3 regions of the Kocuria sediminis genome follow, and region 1 is predicted to be linked to each of the others. Evidence: riboswitches for the same ligand, from Rfam matches in the RefSeq annotation. Region 1 holds a riboswitch; each other region holds the start of a gene.
What was found. A riboswitch is a leader RNA that binds a small molecule or an ion and turns the genes downstream of it on or off. The one in region 1 is predicted to bind thiamine pyrophosphate.
Positions count from the first base shown of each region.

Region 2: linked by a shared signal. The riboswitch ahead of thiM (hydroxyethylthiazole kinase) and the one ahead of GMA12_RS02770 (ECF transporter S component) in region 1 are both predicted to bind thiamine pyrophosphate.
Region 3: linked by a shared signal. The riboswitch ahead of GMA12_RS16660 (FAD-dependent oxidoreductase) and the one ahead of GMA12_RS02770 (ECF transporter S component) in region 1 are both predicted to bind thiamine pyrophosphate.

Region 1 covers NZ_WOGU01000002.1:116,571-121,715, forward strand. Annotated here, with positions in the region: gene GMA12_RS02745 (Na+/H+ antiporter subunit D) at 1-225, shown strand, start outside; gene GMA12_RS02750 (Na+/H+ antiporter subunit E) at 222-941, shown strand; gene GMA12_RS02755 (MrpF/PhaF family protein) at 938-1,210, shown strand; gene mnhG (monovalent cation/H(+) antiporter subunit G) at 1,216-1,725, shown strand; gene GMA12_RS02765 (DUF4235 domain-containing protein) at 1,783-2,061, shown strand; TPP riboswitch at 2,298-2,419, shown strand; gene GMA12_RS02770 (ECF transporter S component) at 2,508-3,128, shown strand; gene GMA12_RS02775 (ABC transporter ATP-binding protein) at 3,125-4,726, shown strand; gene GMA12_RS02780 (energy-coupling factor transporter transmembrane component T family protein) at 4,723-5,145, shown strand, end outside.
Region 2 covers NZ_WOGU01000001.1:427,244-432,388, reverse strand. Annotated here, with positions in the region: gene GMA12_RS02015 (bifunctional hydroxymethylpyrimidine kinase/phosphomethylpyrimidine kinase) at 151-1,671, opposite strand; gene thiE (thiamine phosphate synthase) at 1,668-2,348, opposite strand; gene thiM (hydroxyethylthiazole kinase) at 2,345-3,217, opposite strand; TPP riboswitch at 3,209-3,302, opposite strand; gene GMA12_RS02000 (nuclear transport factor 2 family protein) at 3,397-4,131, opposite strand; gene GMA12_RS01995 (Rne/Rng family ribonuclease) at 4,469-5,145, opposite strand, start outside.
Region 3 covers NZ_WOGU01000019.1:6,713-11,857, forward strand. Annotated here, with positions in the region: gene GMA12_RS16645 (VOC family protein) at 1-768, opposite strand, end outside; gene GMA12_RS16650 (hypothetical protein) at 899-1,906, opposite strand; gene thiE (thiamine phosphate synthase) at 2,070-2,738, opposite strand; TPP riboswitch at 2,806-2,908, shown strand; gene GMA12_RS16660 (FAD-dependent oxidoreductase) at 2,898-4,226, shown strand; gene thiS (sulfur carrier protein ThiS) at 4,223-4,462, shown strand; gene GMA12_RS16670 (thiazole synthase) at 4,464-5,145, shown strand, end outside.

The DNA of each region.
Region 1 (5,145 bases):
GAGGGGCGGTTCGCCGGCAAGGGCGACGTGCGCCTCATGTCTCCCTCGATGCTCGGCGGCGCCTCCGCGCTCGTGGCCGTGGGCGTCGCCCTCACCGTCTTCGCCGGCCCGCTCTTCCAGCTCGCGGACAACGCCGCGGAGAACCTGGTCCACCCCGAGCGCTACGTCACGGCCGTCCTGGACCCCGGATCGGTTCCCCTGCCCGTCGTGGAGGAGGCCCCGTGAGCTCGCGACCCAAGAACTCCCTGCTCGTCGAGTTGCCGCTGCTGGTGTGGCTCGTGCTCGTGTGGGGCGCCCTGTGGGGCGACTTCGGCCTCGGCAACCTGCTGTTCGGCGCGGTGCTGGCACTGCTCGTGACCTGGGTGCTCTACCTGCCCCCGGTGCAGCTCTCCGGCCGGTTCAACCTGCTGCAGTTCGCCGTCTTCGCCGTGACCTTCGTGTGGCAGGTCGCCAAGGCCAGCGTGGACGTCATGCTCGTCGCGATCCTCGTGGGTCCGCGGGCCCGCAGCGCGGTCGTGAGCGTGGACCTGCGCACGCGCTCGGACCTGCTGCTCACCGCCACCGGCCACACCATGGCCCTGATCCCCGGCTCCATCCTGGTGGAGGTGGACCGCGCCCGGTCCACCCTCTACTTCCACGCGCTCAACGTCCGCACCCCCGAGGAGGCCGAGTCCTTCCGGCGGTCGGCGCGGCAGGTCGAGGCCGCGTGGATCCGCATCATGGGCACCCGGGCGGAGCTCGCCGCCCTGCGGGCCGAACGGCGCGGGGGCGGCGGGACGCAGGCCGAGCAGCGGGACAGCGCGGCGATCAGCTCCCCGGTCACGGCCGGGCAGCAGATCGTCGGCGGCCGGCGGGGCGACGTCCCCACCGGGACCGCCCGGACGCCCCACACCACCCGGCCCACGCAGACGACCCGGACCACCGAGGAGGACCGCCCGTGATGGAGATCGCCGTGGCCGTCGCGGCCGTGCTGCTCAGCACGGCCGCCGCGGGCACCCTGTACCGGCTGGCCAAGGGCCCGTCGCTGCTGGACCGCGTGGTGGCCACCGACGTCCTGCTGGCCATCGTGGCGGCCGCGCTCGCCGTGGAGATGGCCTATCACCGGCACCTCAACAACCTCATCCTCATGGTGATCGTCTCCCTGGTGGGGTTCATCGGCGCCGTGACGGTGGCGCGCTTCGCCACCCAGACCGCCGAGCACGGGAAGTGAGCCCCGTGCTGGACACCGTCCTGGACGCCGCCGCGGCCGTGTGCCTGGTCCTCGGCGCGCTGATGTCCCTGGCCGCCGCGATCGGTCTGGTCCGGTTCCCCGACCTGCTGACCCGCATGCACGCGGGGACCAAGCCGCAGGTCTTCGGGCTGCTGCTCATGCTCACCGCCGTCGCCCTGGAGAACCGGGACCCGGTCATGATCCCGCTGATCGCACTGGGGTGGATCTTCCAGCTGCTCACGGTGCCCGTCTCGGCGCACATGGTGGGCCGTTCCACCTACCGGACCAAGCACCTCAACCGGGCCACCCTCACGCAGGACGACCTGCAGGAGGTGCTCAACCGTGCCGGCGAGCGGGACGGCAGCGAGCCGGCCGTGGGCGCGTCCGCGCCCGCCGGCACCCCACCGGCCCGCACCGACGAGACGCGCACCGACGAAGCCCTCGTCGACCCGCCGGCCGCGGACGGGCAGCACGCCGACGGACAGCAGACTGACGGATCCGGGAGGACGCGTTAGGCTGGGCACGATCGACGGGCGCATCCGCGCCGCCCCGACGACAAGGAGCAGCAGTCCATGAACACGAAGATCCTCGAACTCGCCGGCACCGGCCTCTCGCTGGGCGGCGTGGCGCTCTCGCACAAGGTGCTCGGTGCCGCGTGGACGCGCATCACGGGGGACCCGCCCCCCGCCAAGAACCCGGACCCGGACGAGGCGTGGACCGGCATCATCATCTGGTCGCTGGTGACCGGCCTCGTCGGCACGGTCATCAAGGTCGGGATCTCCCGCCAGATCGCGAAGATGGACAAGTCGTCCCGGAGCAACCCCAAGGCCTCGAGCCAGGCCGAGGTCTGAGCCCCGGCGGCCGGCTCGCGAGGGGGCCCGTCCGTGCGGACACCACAGCGGTGTCGGCACGGACGGGCCCCTTCGTCGCCCGTGAGCGCGGCGCGGGAGCGACGGCTGCGCCGTGGGCATGGGCGGAGCGGCCGACGTGCGGGCGGCAGCACGGGCGACGGTCCTGGCGACGGTCCGGATGACACCGCGTGCGGCAGTGCAGCAGCGGGGGCGGCGGAGGGGTAGACTCGGTGGCACTGAAACGACAGGGGAGCGCACCCCGCCGGCGACGGCGGCAGAGCGCTGAGAGTGCGGATCACCGCAGACCCTCGAACCTGCTCCGGTTAGCACCGGCGAAGGGAGTCGAGCACCTCAGGGGTGGCTCGCGGACGTGAGCTCCGGCCGTGTCCGCGCGGACCCCTCCCCTCCTGGCACCGATGGCTCGCTGAGCCCAGGAGGAACCCACCATGAACACCACCACGCACCGTCCCGCCGGCCGCAACCGCGCGCCCGGGTCCTCGTCCTGGCGGGTCGTCGACATCGTCGTGGCCGCCGTCCTCGCCGCCGTGTGCGCGGTGGTCTTCTGGGCGTGGTCGAACCTGCTCTACCCCGTGGTCGGCGCCGCCGCGGTGACCTATCCGCCCGCGGTGGGCCTGATCGCCGGCGGCTGGCTCGTGGCCGGCGTGCTCGGCGGTCTGATCATCCGCAAGCCGGGCGCCGCGCTGTTCTGCGAGCTGCTCGCCGCCGTCATCGAGGGCTTCCTGGGCACCCACTTCGGCTGGACCGTGATCCTGTCCGGCCTCCTCCAGGGCCTCGGGGCCGAGCTGGTCTTCGCCGCGGTGCGCTACCGCCGCTACAACGCGGCCGTGGCCGCCGCCGCCGGCGCGGTGAGCGGCATCTTCCTGGGCGTCAACGAGAGCATCATCTACAACTACGAGTGGACCCTCGGCCACCAGGTCGTCTACGTGGTCCTCGCGGCCCTCTCGGGCGCGGTGCTCGCCGGCCTGCTGATGTGGGCCGTGGTGAAGGCGCTCGCGGCCACCGGCGTGCTGCAGGGCCTGGCCTCGGGCCGGGTCGCTCGGCGATGACCGCCGCGGCGGTGCGCCCTCCCGGCACGCCCACCGCCGCTGGGGCCCGCGTCGAGGCCCGCGGCTTCGGCTGGCACCACCCCGGCCGGGAGGCCCCCGCCCTGCAGGGCGTCGACCTCGTGGTCGAGCCGGGGGAGCGGGTGCTCCTGCTGGGGCCGAGCGGAGCGGGCAAGTCGACGTTCCTGCACGCCCTCGCGGGGGTCCTGCACGACGACGACGGGCTCTCCCGCCACGGGGAGCTGCTGCTCGACGGCACGGACCCGGACCGGGCGCGGGGCCGCGCGGGGCTGGTGCAGCAGGACCCCGAGTCCCAGGTGGTGCTCTCCCGGGTCGGGGACGACACCGCCTTCGGCCTCGAGAACCTCGCGGTGCCCCGGGAGCAGATCTGGCCGCGGGTCCGCGCCGCCCTCGACGACGTGGGACTGCCCCTGCCGCTCGACCACCCCACCGCGGCCCTGTCCGGCGGGCAGAAGCAGCGCCTGGCGCTCGCGGGGGCCGTGGCGATGAGCCCGGGGCTGCTGCTGCTCGACGAGCCCACCGCGAACCTGGACCCCGCCGGGGTGCGGCAGGTCCGGGACGCGGTGGCACGGTGCCTGGACCGCAGCGGGGCCACCCTCGTGGTCGTGGAGCACCGTGTGGCGGTGTGGGCCGACGTCGTGGACCGTGTCGTCGTGCTCGGCCGCGACGGGGGGATCACGCACGACGGCTCCCCGGCGCAGGTCCTGGGGGAGGCCGCCGACGAGCTGAGCCGCGCCGGAGTCTGGGTGCCCGGCCGGATCCCGCCCACGCGCGCGCCGGCGCGCCCCCGGGAGGACGCGGAGCCGCTGCTGAGCGCGGGAGGGCTGGCCGTCTCGCGCACCCAGCCCTCCGCGCGGCAGCTGCGCGCCCGGCGCCGGGCGCGGCGCCGCGGCCGCCCGCTGGGCGACGCCGCGGCGGGCCGGGACCTCCCGGTCGCGGCGACCGGCGTCGGACTGGACCTGCGCCGTGGCCGGGCGCTCGCGGTGACGGGACCCAACGGCGCCGGGAAGTCGACCCTCGCACTCACGCTGGCGGGCCTGCTGGCGCCCGTGCGCGGGACCGTGACCGCGCACCCGGCCCTGGCCCGCGGCGCCGGGCCGGACCCCCTCGAGTGGACCGGGCCGGATCTGGTGGCACGGGTGGGGACGGTCTTCCAGGAGCCCGAGCACCAGTTCCTGCGCGCCACCGTGCGGGCCGAGCTCGAGCTCGGACCCCGTCTGGCGGGCACCCCGGAGGCCGAACGGGACCGCCGCACGGAGGAGCTGCTCGACCGGCTGCGGCTGACCCACCTGGCGGACGCGAATCCCTTCACCCTCTCCGGCGGCGAGAAGCGGCGGCTGTCGGTGGCCACGGTGCTGGCCACCGACCCCGACGTCCTGGTGCTCGACGAGCCCACCTTCGGTCAGGACGCCCTCACCTGGGCCGAGCTCGTGGACCTGCTCCTGGAGGTCGTGGGCGCCGGCACGGCCGTGCTCGCGGTGACCCACGACGAGGACTTCGTGCGGGCGCTCGGGGCCGACGTCCTGGAGCTGGGGACTGCCGTGCAGGGTTCCCGGCCGGCCACGGAGCACGTCCGGTGAGCGCGCCTACGATCGGTCCGGCGGCCCGGACCTCCCTGCTGGGCCGCGCCCATCCCGTGGTGAAGCTCGCCGGGGCCCTGGCCCTGACCGTGACGCTGCTGCTCAGCGCGGATCCCGTGACGTCGGGGATCGTGCTCCTGGGCGAGGTGCTGCTGCTGACCCTGGCCGGACGGCGTCCGCCGGCGCAGCTGCTGCGGGCCTGGCCCCTGCTGCTGGCGGCGCTCGTGAGCGGATGGGGCACGGCGCTGCTCGCCGAGGACTCCGGGCCCGTGCTGCTCGACCTGGGGGTCACCGAGCTCTCGGCCGGTTCGGTCGCCGCGGGCGCGGCGATCGCCCTGCGCGGGCTCGCGCTGGCGCTGTCGGGGCTGCTCGTGGTGCTCAGCACCGATCCCACGGACCTCGCCGACGGACTGGCCCAG
Region 2 (5,145 bases), on a different contig from region 1:
ACGTTGAGACGAGCTGACGGTGACCGGCCCGTGGGACCAGGCCGTGGTCAGCGCAGGTTCGCCGCAATTCAGGAACTGCACCCGCATGTGCCGCCAGGTGGGGTGTCGAGTTGGAACACGCGCGCACCGGCATGGCACCGAAGATCAAGACTACTCGATCCCGTCAATGCCCGCCAGCCGGACCGCCGCGACCGGCGCGGCGAAGAAGTCCCGCTCCAGGGCGCAGGCCTCCAGGAACACCTCCCGCATCCGCTCCCGCACGGCCGGTGACGCGCCCCGGGCGGCCTCGTCGAGCAGCTCCCGGGCCGTGCGGGTCGCCTCCTGGAAGCCCTCGTCGGCGTAGGTGGCGAGCCAGTCCGCGTAGGGGTGCTCGCCGGTCCCGGCGGCGGCCGCGAGCTCCCCCAGGTGCCGGCCGACGTCGGCGTAGACCCAGAAGCACGGCAGCACCGCGGCGAGGCCCACCGGATAGGGCTCCGCGGCGGTGGCCGCGAGCAGGAAGGAGGTGTAGCGCCGGGTCACCTCCCCGGGCCCGGCGCCGGCGGCACCGGGCCCGGCGTGCCGCAGGCGGGCCCGGTGCAGCTCGCTCTCCGTCTCGGTGCAGGACACCGCGCCGGCCGCGAAGAACAGCCGCTGCCGCTCGTCCGGGGCCCGGGCGGCGAGCAGGGTCAGCGCCCGGCTGTAGCCGTCGAGGTACTGCAGGTCCTGGTCGAGGTAGGCCAGGAACCGCTCCGGCTCGAGCCGGCCGTCGCCCAGGCCGCGGACGAAGTCGAGCTCCTCGATCTCGCGGCGCACCCCGGCGGAGGCCGCCCAGAGCTCGTCGCTGAACCGGGCCGGTGCCGCGCCCCAGCTCTCCAGCGCGTCCTGGACGTGGTGGAAGTGGTGCACGGGGCCGCTGCCGTGGCCGACCGCCAGGTCCCCGGAGCGCTCGAGCGCCCCGCGCAGCCACTCGCGGGCGATCCTGAGGCTGTGCGCCCAGTCCCCGTGCCGGGCCTGCAGGGTGGCCAGCGCCGAGGAGAGGGAGCAGCCGGTGCCGTGGGAGTTCTCGGTGGGCACGCGGGCGCCGTCGAACGCGACGAGGGGCTTTGGCGCGTCCGGGCCCACGAGGGCGTCGGGAGTGCGGTCCCCGGTGAGGTGACCGCCCTTGACGAGCACCAGGGTGCCGTGCGCCCGGGCCACTCGGTGCCCCTGCGCCAGGGCCTCCGCCCAGGAGGAGGCGATCTCCTCCTGGGCGAGCACCGCCAGCTCCGGCAGGTTCGGGGTGACGAGGTCGGCGTGGCCGAGCATCGCGCGCAGGGCGTCCTCGGCCTCCCGCTCGAGCAGGCGCCCGCCCGAGGTCGCGACCATGACCGGGTCCAGCACCACCACCGGCGGCCGCCGGTCCTCGAGCCAGCGGGTCACCGTCTCGATCACCGGCACGGAGCCGAGCATGCCGATCTTCACCGCGTCGATCTCGACGTCCTCGGCGACGGCGTCCAGCTGGGCGGCGAGGAACTCCACCGGCGGGACGTGGACGCAGCGCACCCCGAGGGTGTTCTGCACCACGACGGCCGTCACGGCGCTCATGCCGTAGCCGCCCATCGCCGCGATCGACTTCAGGTCCGCGTGCTGTCCCGCCCCGCCGGTGGGATCGGTGCCGGCGACGGCCAGGACGCGGGGCACCCGAGGGCTCATCGGGCCGCCTCCTCGGGGACGCGGCCGAAGGCGCGCACGTAGCGGGCGGCCGCGGCCGCGGGGTGGGGGTCGGCGCAGATCCCGGAGACCACGGCCAGTCCCGCCGCGCCGGCGGCGCGCAGGGCTGCGGCGTCCTCGACCCGCACCCCGCCGATCGCCAGGCACGGCAGGGCGGTCCGGGCCGCGGCACGGGCGAAGCCCTCGACGCCCAGCGGCTCGGGGTGGTCGGGCTTGGTCCGGGTGGCGCGCACGGCGCCGACCCCGAGGTAGTCGACGGTGCCCGGGGGCAGCGCAGCGGCCGCGTCCAGCTCCGGCGCCGTGGCGGCGCTCAGGCCCAGCACCGCGTCCGGACCGCAGATCCGCCGGGCCAGCTCCACGGGCAGGTCGCTCTGGCCGACGTGCACCCCGGCCACGGGCGCCCCTGCCGCCCGGGCGGCCAGGTAGACGTCGGCGCGGTCGTCGACGAGCACGGGGACGTCCCGGCCCACGCGCTCGGCGACGGCCACGAGCAGGGCGACCAGGTCCCGGGCCGGGGCGTGCTTCTCCCGGACCTGGACCATGGTGGCTCCCCCGGCCACGGCGGCCGCCACGACGTCGGGCACGCTGCGCGGGGCACTGAGCGCCGTGTCGGTCACAAGGTGCAGGGCCAGGGCGGCGGGATCGAGACGGGCGCTCACCGGGCACCCTCCTCGCGCACGAGCTCCGCCCGGGCGGCGAGCTGCTCCGGGGTGATGGTGTGCAGCCGGTCCAGCAGGGCCACGGCGAAGGAGCCGGGACCGGCGCAGCCGGCGGCGGCGTCCTCGGCCGCCAGGGTGTAGACCGTCGTGGCGGCGGTCGCCGCCGCGGCGGGGTCGGCGCGCACGGCGGTGAAGGCGGCCATCAGGGCGCCCAGGGCGCAGCCGCCTCCGGTGATCCGGGTCAGCAGCGGCGTGCCGTGCGGCACGCGCACCACGCCCCCGTCCGGGGCGCGCACGAGGTCGACCGGACCGGAGACGGCCACGGCCGAGCCGGCCTGCGCGGCGAGCGCGGCGGCGGCGTCCCGGGCGGCGTCGACGCCGTGGGTGGCGTCCGTGCCCCGCCCGCCGGCGCCGCCGGCGAGGCCCATGATCTCCGAGGCGTTGCCGCGCACGATCGCGGGCCGGTGCCGCAGCAGGTCGCGGGCCAGGGCGGTGCGCACGGGCAGGGCGCCCACGGCCACGGGGTCCAGCACCCAGGCGCGGCCGGCCCGCTGCCGGGCGCCGACGGCCTCGTAGGCGGCCCCGCGCTGCTCGGCGGTGGGCGTGCCGGTGTTGACGAGCAGCCCGTCGGCGAGCTCGGCGAAGACCCCGCCCTCGCCCTGGATGTCGGTCATGGCCGGGGAGGCGCCCACGGCCAGCAGGACGTTGGCGGTGACGTTGGCGACCACGGTGTTGGTGATGCACTGCACCAGAGGCGCCGCGGTGCGCAGCTCCTCGAGGGCCGTGGCGGCGTCCTCGGCGAGCGCGGGGTCCGGTGGCGCCGCCTCGGCTCCTGCGGTGCGGGCGGGCAGGGGTACGGCATCGCGCATCAGGGACATCCCTTCGCTAGTACTGGCTAGATCAGGTTCGACGGGTGTGATCTCAGCCGCTCGCGCGGCACCCCGTGTCAGGTGTTCCGCCAGTCTAGCCGCCGGCCGGTGCCGGGCGCGGCGGGCCCGGCCGCGGGCCGGGGTGCCGCCGTGGACCGCCGCACGAGGCGGCCGCCCGGTCAGAAGAACCCGTTGCCGTGCGGCATCCGCTCCGGGACGGGCTGGAAGACCTCCCAGTGCTCGAGGATCCGCCCGTCGACGACCCGCCACAGGTCGTAGCAGCCGGCCGGGCGCCGGTCGCCGTGCTCCCGGCCCTCGTCGTCGGGCTCGAGCACGCCCTCGGTGACGGTGAGGACGAAGTCGCCCTCGCCGAGCACCCGGTGGAGGGCCCGCCGGGCGAGCCGGGCGTCCGGGCCGGCGCCGTGCTCGACGTAGCGCGGGTCGCGGGCCAGCTCCTCAAGGGCCTCCCGGTCCGCGCCCAGGAGCCGTTCGTGCACCCACTCGGTGATCAGCGCCTTGTTCACCGCGGTCTTCTCGTGATCCGTGACCTGGCGGGGGCCGTCGATCCGGTGCGTGCCGACGGCTCCGCCGGGCAGCGGCTCGAGGGCGTCCCAGTGCTCGGCGAGGCGGTCGCCGGCCACGCGGAAGACGTCCACCGCCACCAGGGGCTCCGGGCCGAGGCCGTGGTAGACGCAGTGGACCGCGACCATGTCCCCGTCCTCGAGCACGCGCAGGTTGTCGATCCGGAAGTCCTCCGGCAGCTGCTGGAGGACGGCGCGGAGCCCCTCCCGGCCGTCGGGTCCGAGCCCGGAGTGCTGCCGGAAGTCCGGGGCCCAGTACCGGTCGAGGGCCGCGGGGTCCCGGTGTCCGAAGAGGTCGGTGCCCGCGGTGAGTACGATCTGCTTGCTGCTCATGGCCATCCCCTCGGCGCTGCGGGCCGGGGGTCCGCCCGGTCGGGCCGCCCGCGTGTGGTGTGACCACGCTACTCCCGGCGCTGGGCGGCCGGACAGGAGATCGGGCCATGTGACGGCCGGGGAGACCGGCAGGAGGCGGGTGGAGCCCGCGGGCACCCGGGGCGGGTCACGGCCGAGCGCCGCGGCGCCCCAGTGCCCCGGCGGAAGAACGGCGGGACGGCGCCAGGAACCGGGCCGGGTGACGGCCCCGGATCCCGTCAGGAGCGCGGGTCCTGCAACGGCGGAGGACCCCGACCGGCGGGTCGGGGTCCTCCGGGGTGCCTCGGCGGCCTGGCGCTCAGCCCTGGCCGGCGGGCCGGCCGCTGGTGAGGTCCTCGGCCTTGACGCCGACGCCCACGACGGTCGGCCCCTGTCCGGCGGGAGCGCGCTGCGGGAGCTCCGCGGCGGTCGTCGCCTCGTGCCGCCCGCCCTCGGCGGCAGCCGCCTGACCGGCGGTCACCTGGGCCTCCCCCGGTCGTGCGGCCGGGGCCGAAGCACGGCGGGAGCGGCGGCGCGGGCGCGCCGGCTCCGCGGGCGCCCCGGCCGTCGTCCCGGCGGAGGGCCCGGACGGGGCCTGGCTCGTGACCTGCCGCTCCCGGGCGGGGCTCTGCGCCGGCTCGGCCGACGCGCCCTCGGGCTCAGCGGCGGACGCGCCGGCGGCCGGCGCGGCGCTCCGCTGCTCCGGCTCCCGCTGGTCGAAGGCCTCCGCCAACGAGTCCAGGCTCAGGCGCGGCGCCTCGGCGGGCTCCTCGGCGACGGGCGCGTGGCCCTGCGGGAGCTCGATGACCTCGCCCTTGATCGTCAGGCGGGACCCCTGCTCGGCCGCGGGCTCCTCGGCGGCGGGCTCGGGCTCGGCCGGGGACCGGGTCTCCCCCGTCTCCTGCTGCTCGGCCGCGGTCTCCGCGCCCTGGCCGCGGTTGCGGCTGCGCTTGCCGCGGCGCTTCTTGCGCGAGCGGCCCGAGCCCTCCGGTCGGG
Region 3 (5,145 bases), on a different contig from region 1:
GACCTGCCCCAGACCCAGGGAGGCCGCCCGCGGGCCCGCCCCGGCGCTGTGCCAGGTGTTGAGCGCGATGTGGTGGTGGTAGCCGCCGGCCGCGATGAACAGGGCCGAGCCGATGTCGCTCATCACCTCGAAGCCCAGGACGTCCACGTAGAACTGCCGGCCCTGCGGGATGTCGCCGACCTGCAGGTGGACGTGGCCGAGGGTGGCCGGCGGCGCCGCCGGCCGCGCACCGGCCGGCTCGGGCAGGTGCTCACCCAGGAACGCGGTGGGGTCCAGGGGGTTGGACGCCAGCGTGAGCAGCCCGTTGGCCTCCCGCCGCCAGGTGTCCCGGGGGCGGTCGGTGTAGAGCTCCACGCCGTTGCCCTCGGGATCGTCGAAGTAGAACGCCTGGCTGTAGAGGTGGTCGGCACTGCCGGTGAACGAGCGCGGCGCCACGGCGGCGACCGAGGCCAGGGCGGCCGCCAGGGCCGGCTCGTCCTCGAACAGCACCGCGGTGTGGAACAGCCCCGCCTGGCCGCGGCGGGCCGGCGGCAGCTCCGGGACCTGGCGCAGGCGCAGCACGGTCCGGCCGTCGCGGCCCAGCACGGCGGTGTCCCCGGCGTGGGCGAGGACCTCGAGGGTCACGGCGTCCGTGTAGTAGGCGAGCATCGTGTCCAGGTCGGCCACGAGCAGCTCCACGGCGCCCATCCGCGTCCCGGCGGACAGCAGGTCGTCGGCCGGGCGCGGCGTCAGGCTCCGGGGATCGGGGTTCTGGGGAAAGATCGGCATCTCGGGCTTCTCCGTCGGCGTCGGCACCACACAGGTTGATATGTCCGCAAGGATACCCCGGAAAATATTTCCGATGCAAGTATCTTGGAGGACCTCCGTCACCTCGGGGCGGGGCGCGGGACCGCGCCGGTCAGAGCACGAAGATCAGCGCCACGATCACCGCCACGATCGCGAGGAAGACCAGACCCCAGGCCTTGAGGTTGTCGGAGTCGTCCTCCGCGGGATCGTGCGCCGGGGGCGGCGGCCATCCGCCGGCCGCCGGGCCGCCGGTCCCCGCCAGGGGGCCACCCGCGCCCGGGCCGGGATACGGCCCGCCCTGGGCCTGGCCCGGGAACGGCTCCCCGGGCGCACCGGGGCGGCCGACCTGCCCGGGCGGCGGCGGGGCGGGCGTGGAGGGGCTCACGCCCCACTGCGGAGCCTGCGGGGCGTCCGCGATCGAGGGGTTCGACGACGGCGGCCCGGCCGGGCCGTCCCCGGGAGTGGGCCGCGCCGGTGCCGTCGGCGATGGAGGAGCGGCCGGGGGAGCTGCGGGCGGCAGCGTCTCGCCGGAGAGCACGGGGCCGTCCTCGCGGTAGCCCCTCTCGGCCTCCGTCAGCAGGGTCACGAACCGTTCCAGCGACTCCGAGCCGTCGTACTCGCGGGCCAGGAAGCGCTCGGCGCGGCGGCGCACCACCCGGTAGACGCGCCCGTCGTCCGGGATCGAGAGGTCCCGGGCGGCCTGCGCCACGGCCAGCGGCGGCTGCTCGGGCAGCGGGTTCGTGCCCCACTCCAGCAGCCCGGTCAGCAGGGGGCGTTCCAGGACCGAGGCCATCGCCGCCCGGGCGCCGGGCACGCGGGTGAGCTCCAGCAGCCCGCTCGGCGGGGCGGAGGGGCACCCCGGGACGTCACCGGGCAGCCGGGCCGCCCGCTCGAGCCAGAAGGTGTCGCCGAAGAGGGTGGCCAGCAGCACGGCCGCCGCGAGCCGGTCCTCGCCGGGGGCGGCGTCCTCCGGGGCGCCCTCCTCCCAGTGGGTGCCCAGCGCTCGCCGGGCGGGCTCGCCGGCCAGCCGGACGCGCAGCTGCACGTCCTCCGGGCCGCGGGCGGTCTGCGCGGGATGCTCCACCGCGTGCCGCACCTGCGGGTCGAGCTCGGGGTCCATGGGCCACTCCTCCGTCGTCGTCCGTGGGGTCCATGCTCTCAGACCGGGCTGTGCGGCGGCGGGGAGCCGGTGGGGAGTTGCGGCAGGCGCCCGGCGGATGTCCCCGGGCAGCGTGTCCGGCCGGAAGGCCGCCGGGCAGGACGCGTGCCGAGCAGGACGCGTGTCAGGCGGGGAGCAGGCTGCGCAGCTGACCGGCGGCCAGGCGCGGGTCCGGGGCCTCGGTGACCGCCCGGACCACCACGGCGCCGCGCGCCCCGGCGGCCAGCACCTCGGGGAGGCGCTGCTCGTCGATGCCGCCGATGGCGAACCACGGCACGGGCGCGGCCGCCGGGTCGGCGTCCAGCCGGGCCTCGGTCAGCGCGGCGACCTCCCGCACGAAGCCCAGGCCGGTGGCGGGCCGGCCCGGCTTGGTGGGGGTCTCCCACACGGGCCCGGTGCAGAAGTAGTCCACGTCCGGATCGGCCAGGGCGGCACGGGCCTGGCCGAGATCGTGGGTGGAGCGGCCGATCAGCACGTCCGGGCCGAGCAGCTGCCGGGCCTGGGCGGGGGAGAGGTCGTGCTGGCCGGCGTGGAGGACGTCCGCGCCCACGAGCGCGGCGAGGTCGGCGCGGTCGTTGACGGCGACCAGGGTGCCGTACTCGGCGGCGACCCGGCCCAGCAGGCGCAGCGCGGCGATCTCCTCGTCGGTGTCGATGCTCCTGTCCCGCAGCTGGACGATGTCCGTCCCGCCGGCGCAGACGGCGTGCAGGAACTCCTCGAGGTCGCCCTGCGCGCGGCGGGCGTCGGTGCACACGTACAGCCGGGCGGCGAGGAGCCGGTCGGTGCGCGTCATGCGCAGCCCGGAGGCGGCGGGTGCGGGGGTGTCCTGGGTATGCTGGGTCACACGCTGAATGATAGGTCAGCGGTTCTGCGGGAGCCCCACGGGGGCTGAGAGGGCGTCCGGCGCCGACCGCCACACCTGATGCGGGTCATGCCGCCGTAGGAAAGGACGATGCCGGTGACGTCCGTGCCCTCCGTCCCGATGCCAGCCGCCCAGCACGTGCGGGCCGACGTCGCCGTGGTCGGGGCCGGGGTGGTCGGCCTGGCCACGGCCTGGGAGCTGCGCCGCCGCGGCCGCTCGGTGGCCGTGGTGGATCCCGAGCCCGGCGCCGGGGCCAGCCGGGCGGCGGCCGGGATGCTCGCCCCGGTGAGCGAGGTCCAGTACCAGCAGGAGCCGCTCTATCCCCTCATGCTCGCCTCGGCCGGCGCGTACCCGGCGTTCGTGGCCGCCGTGGAGGAGACCGCCGGCGGCTCGGTGGGCTACCGCGCCACCGAGACGCTCGTGTGCGGCGTCGACGCCGCCGACCGGCAGGCCCTGGCGGACCTGCGGGAGCTCCAGCGGCGCCACGGCATGGCCGTGGAGCCGCTGCCGCTGCGCGCGGCCCGGGCCCTGGAGCCGGCCCTGAGCCCGCGGCTGTCGGCCGTGCACCGCATTCCCGACGACCACCAGGTGGACCCGCGCCGGCTCGTGGCCGGACTGCTCGCCGCCCTCGTCGCCCCCGAGCTCCCCGCACCGTCCGGGCCCTCCGGCACGGACAGCCCCGACGGCGGGCCCGCCCGCCTGGTGCACGACCGCGCCACGGGCCTGCGCCACGGCTCCGACGGCGCGGTGACGGGCCTGCGCCTGGCCGGCGGCGGGATGGTCTCGGCGGCGGAGACGGTCCTCGCCCCCGGCGCGGCTCTCACCGACCTGGAGGACCTGCCCGGGGCCTGGCGGCCGCCGCTGCGCCCGGTGCACGGGGACATCCTCCGCACCCGCCCGCCCCGCGGGGCGCCCGCCCTGCTCGAGCGCACCGTCCGCGGCCTGGTCCACGGGGTGCCCGTCTACCTGGTGCCCCGCGACGACGGGACGGTGGTGATCGGGGCGACCTCCCGCGAGGACGACCTCGACGGGATCAGCGCCGGGGGCGTGTTCCGGCTGCTGCGCGACGCCCAGGCCGTGGTCCCCGGCGTCGCCGACCTCGAGCTGGTCGAGGCCATGGCCCGCGCCCGGCCCGGGACCCCGGACGACATCCCGTACCTGGGCCGCGTCCGCGGCCCGGAGGGGCACCCGGTGCCCGGCCTCGTGGTCTCCACGGGCTACTTCCGCCACGGCGTCCTGCTCGCCCCGCTGGCCGCCCGCCTCGCCGCGGAGCTGGTGCTCGGCCGGTCCGGCGCGGACCCGGGACCCGACACCGAGCACCTGGCCACCACCGACCCGCACCGCTTCGACCGCCCCGCCGAGGCGCCCCCCACGGACCCCGGGACCGGGCCCCGCACCCCGAACAGGAGCACCCGATGACCGCCATCACCCTCAACGGCCGACCGCACGTCGTCCCCGGGGACACCACCGTCGTGGACCTCGTGGCCGAGACCGTCGGGCGGCCCCTGGGCCCCGACGGCGCCCCGCTGGACGGCCGCCGGCTGGGCGTGGCCGTGGCGGTGGACGCCGCCGTGGTCCCGCGCAGCCGCTGGGGCCGCACCCCCGTGGCCGAGGGGCAGGCCGTCGAGATCATCACCGCCGTCCAGGGAGGCTGACATGACCCACCCCGCACCCCGCCCCGAACCCCTGGTGGATCCGCTCGTGCTCGACGGCACCGCGCTGTCCTCCCGGCTGATCATGGGCACCGGCGGGCTCAGCTCGCTGCACACCCTGGAACAGGCCCTGCTGGCCTCCGGCACCGAGCTGACCACCGTGGCCCTGCGCCGCTACGCCCCCGGCCACGGCGACTCGCTGTTCGCGATGCTCGAGCGCAGCGGCATCCGGATCCTGCCCAACACCGCCGGCTGCTACACCGCCCGGGACGCCCTGCTCACCGCCGAGCTCGGCCGCGAGGCCCTGGAGACCGACTGGGTCAAGCTCGAGGTCATCGCCGACGAGGACACCCTGCTGCCCGACGTGGTGGAGCTGCTCGACGCCACCGAGCAGCTCGTGGCCCGCGGCTTCCGGGTCTTCGCCTACACCTCCGACGACCCGGCCGTGGCCCGCCGCCTGGAGGACCTCGGCGCGGCCGCGGTGATGCCCCTGGGCGCACCGATCGGTACCGGGCTGGGGATCCTCAACCCGCACAACATCGAGCTCATCGCCTCCCGGGCCTCGGTGCCGGTGGTGCTCGACGCCGGGATCGGCACCGCCTCCGAGGCCGCCCTGGCCATGGAGCTGGGCTGCGACGCCGTGCTGCTGGCCAGCGCCGTGACCCGCGCGCAGGACCCGGTGGCCA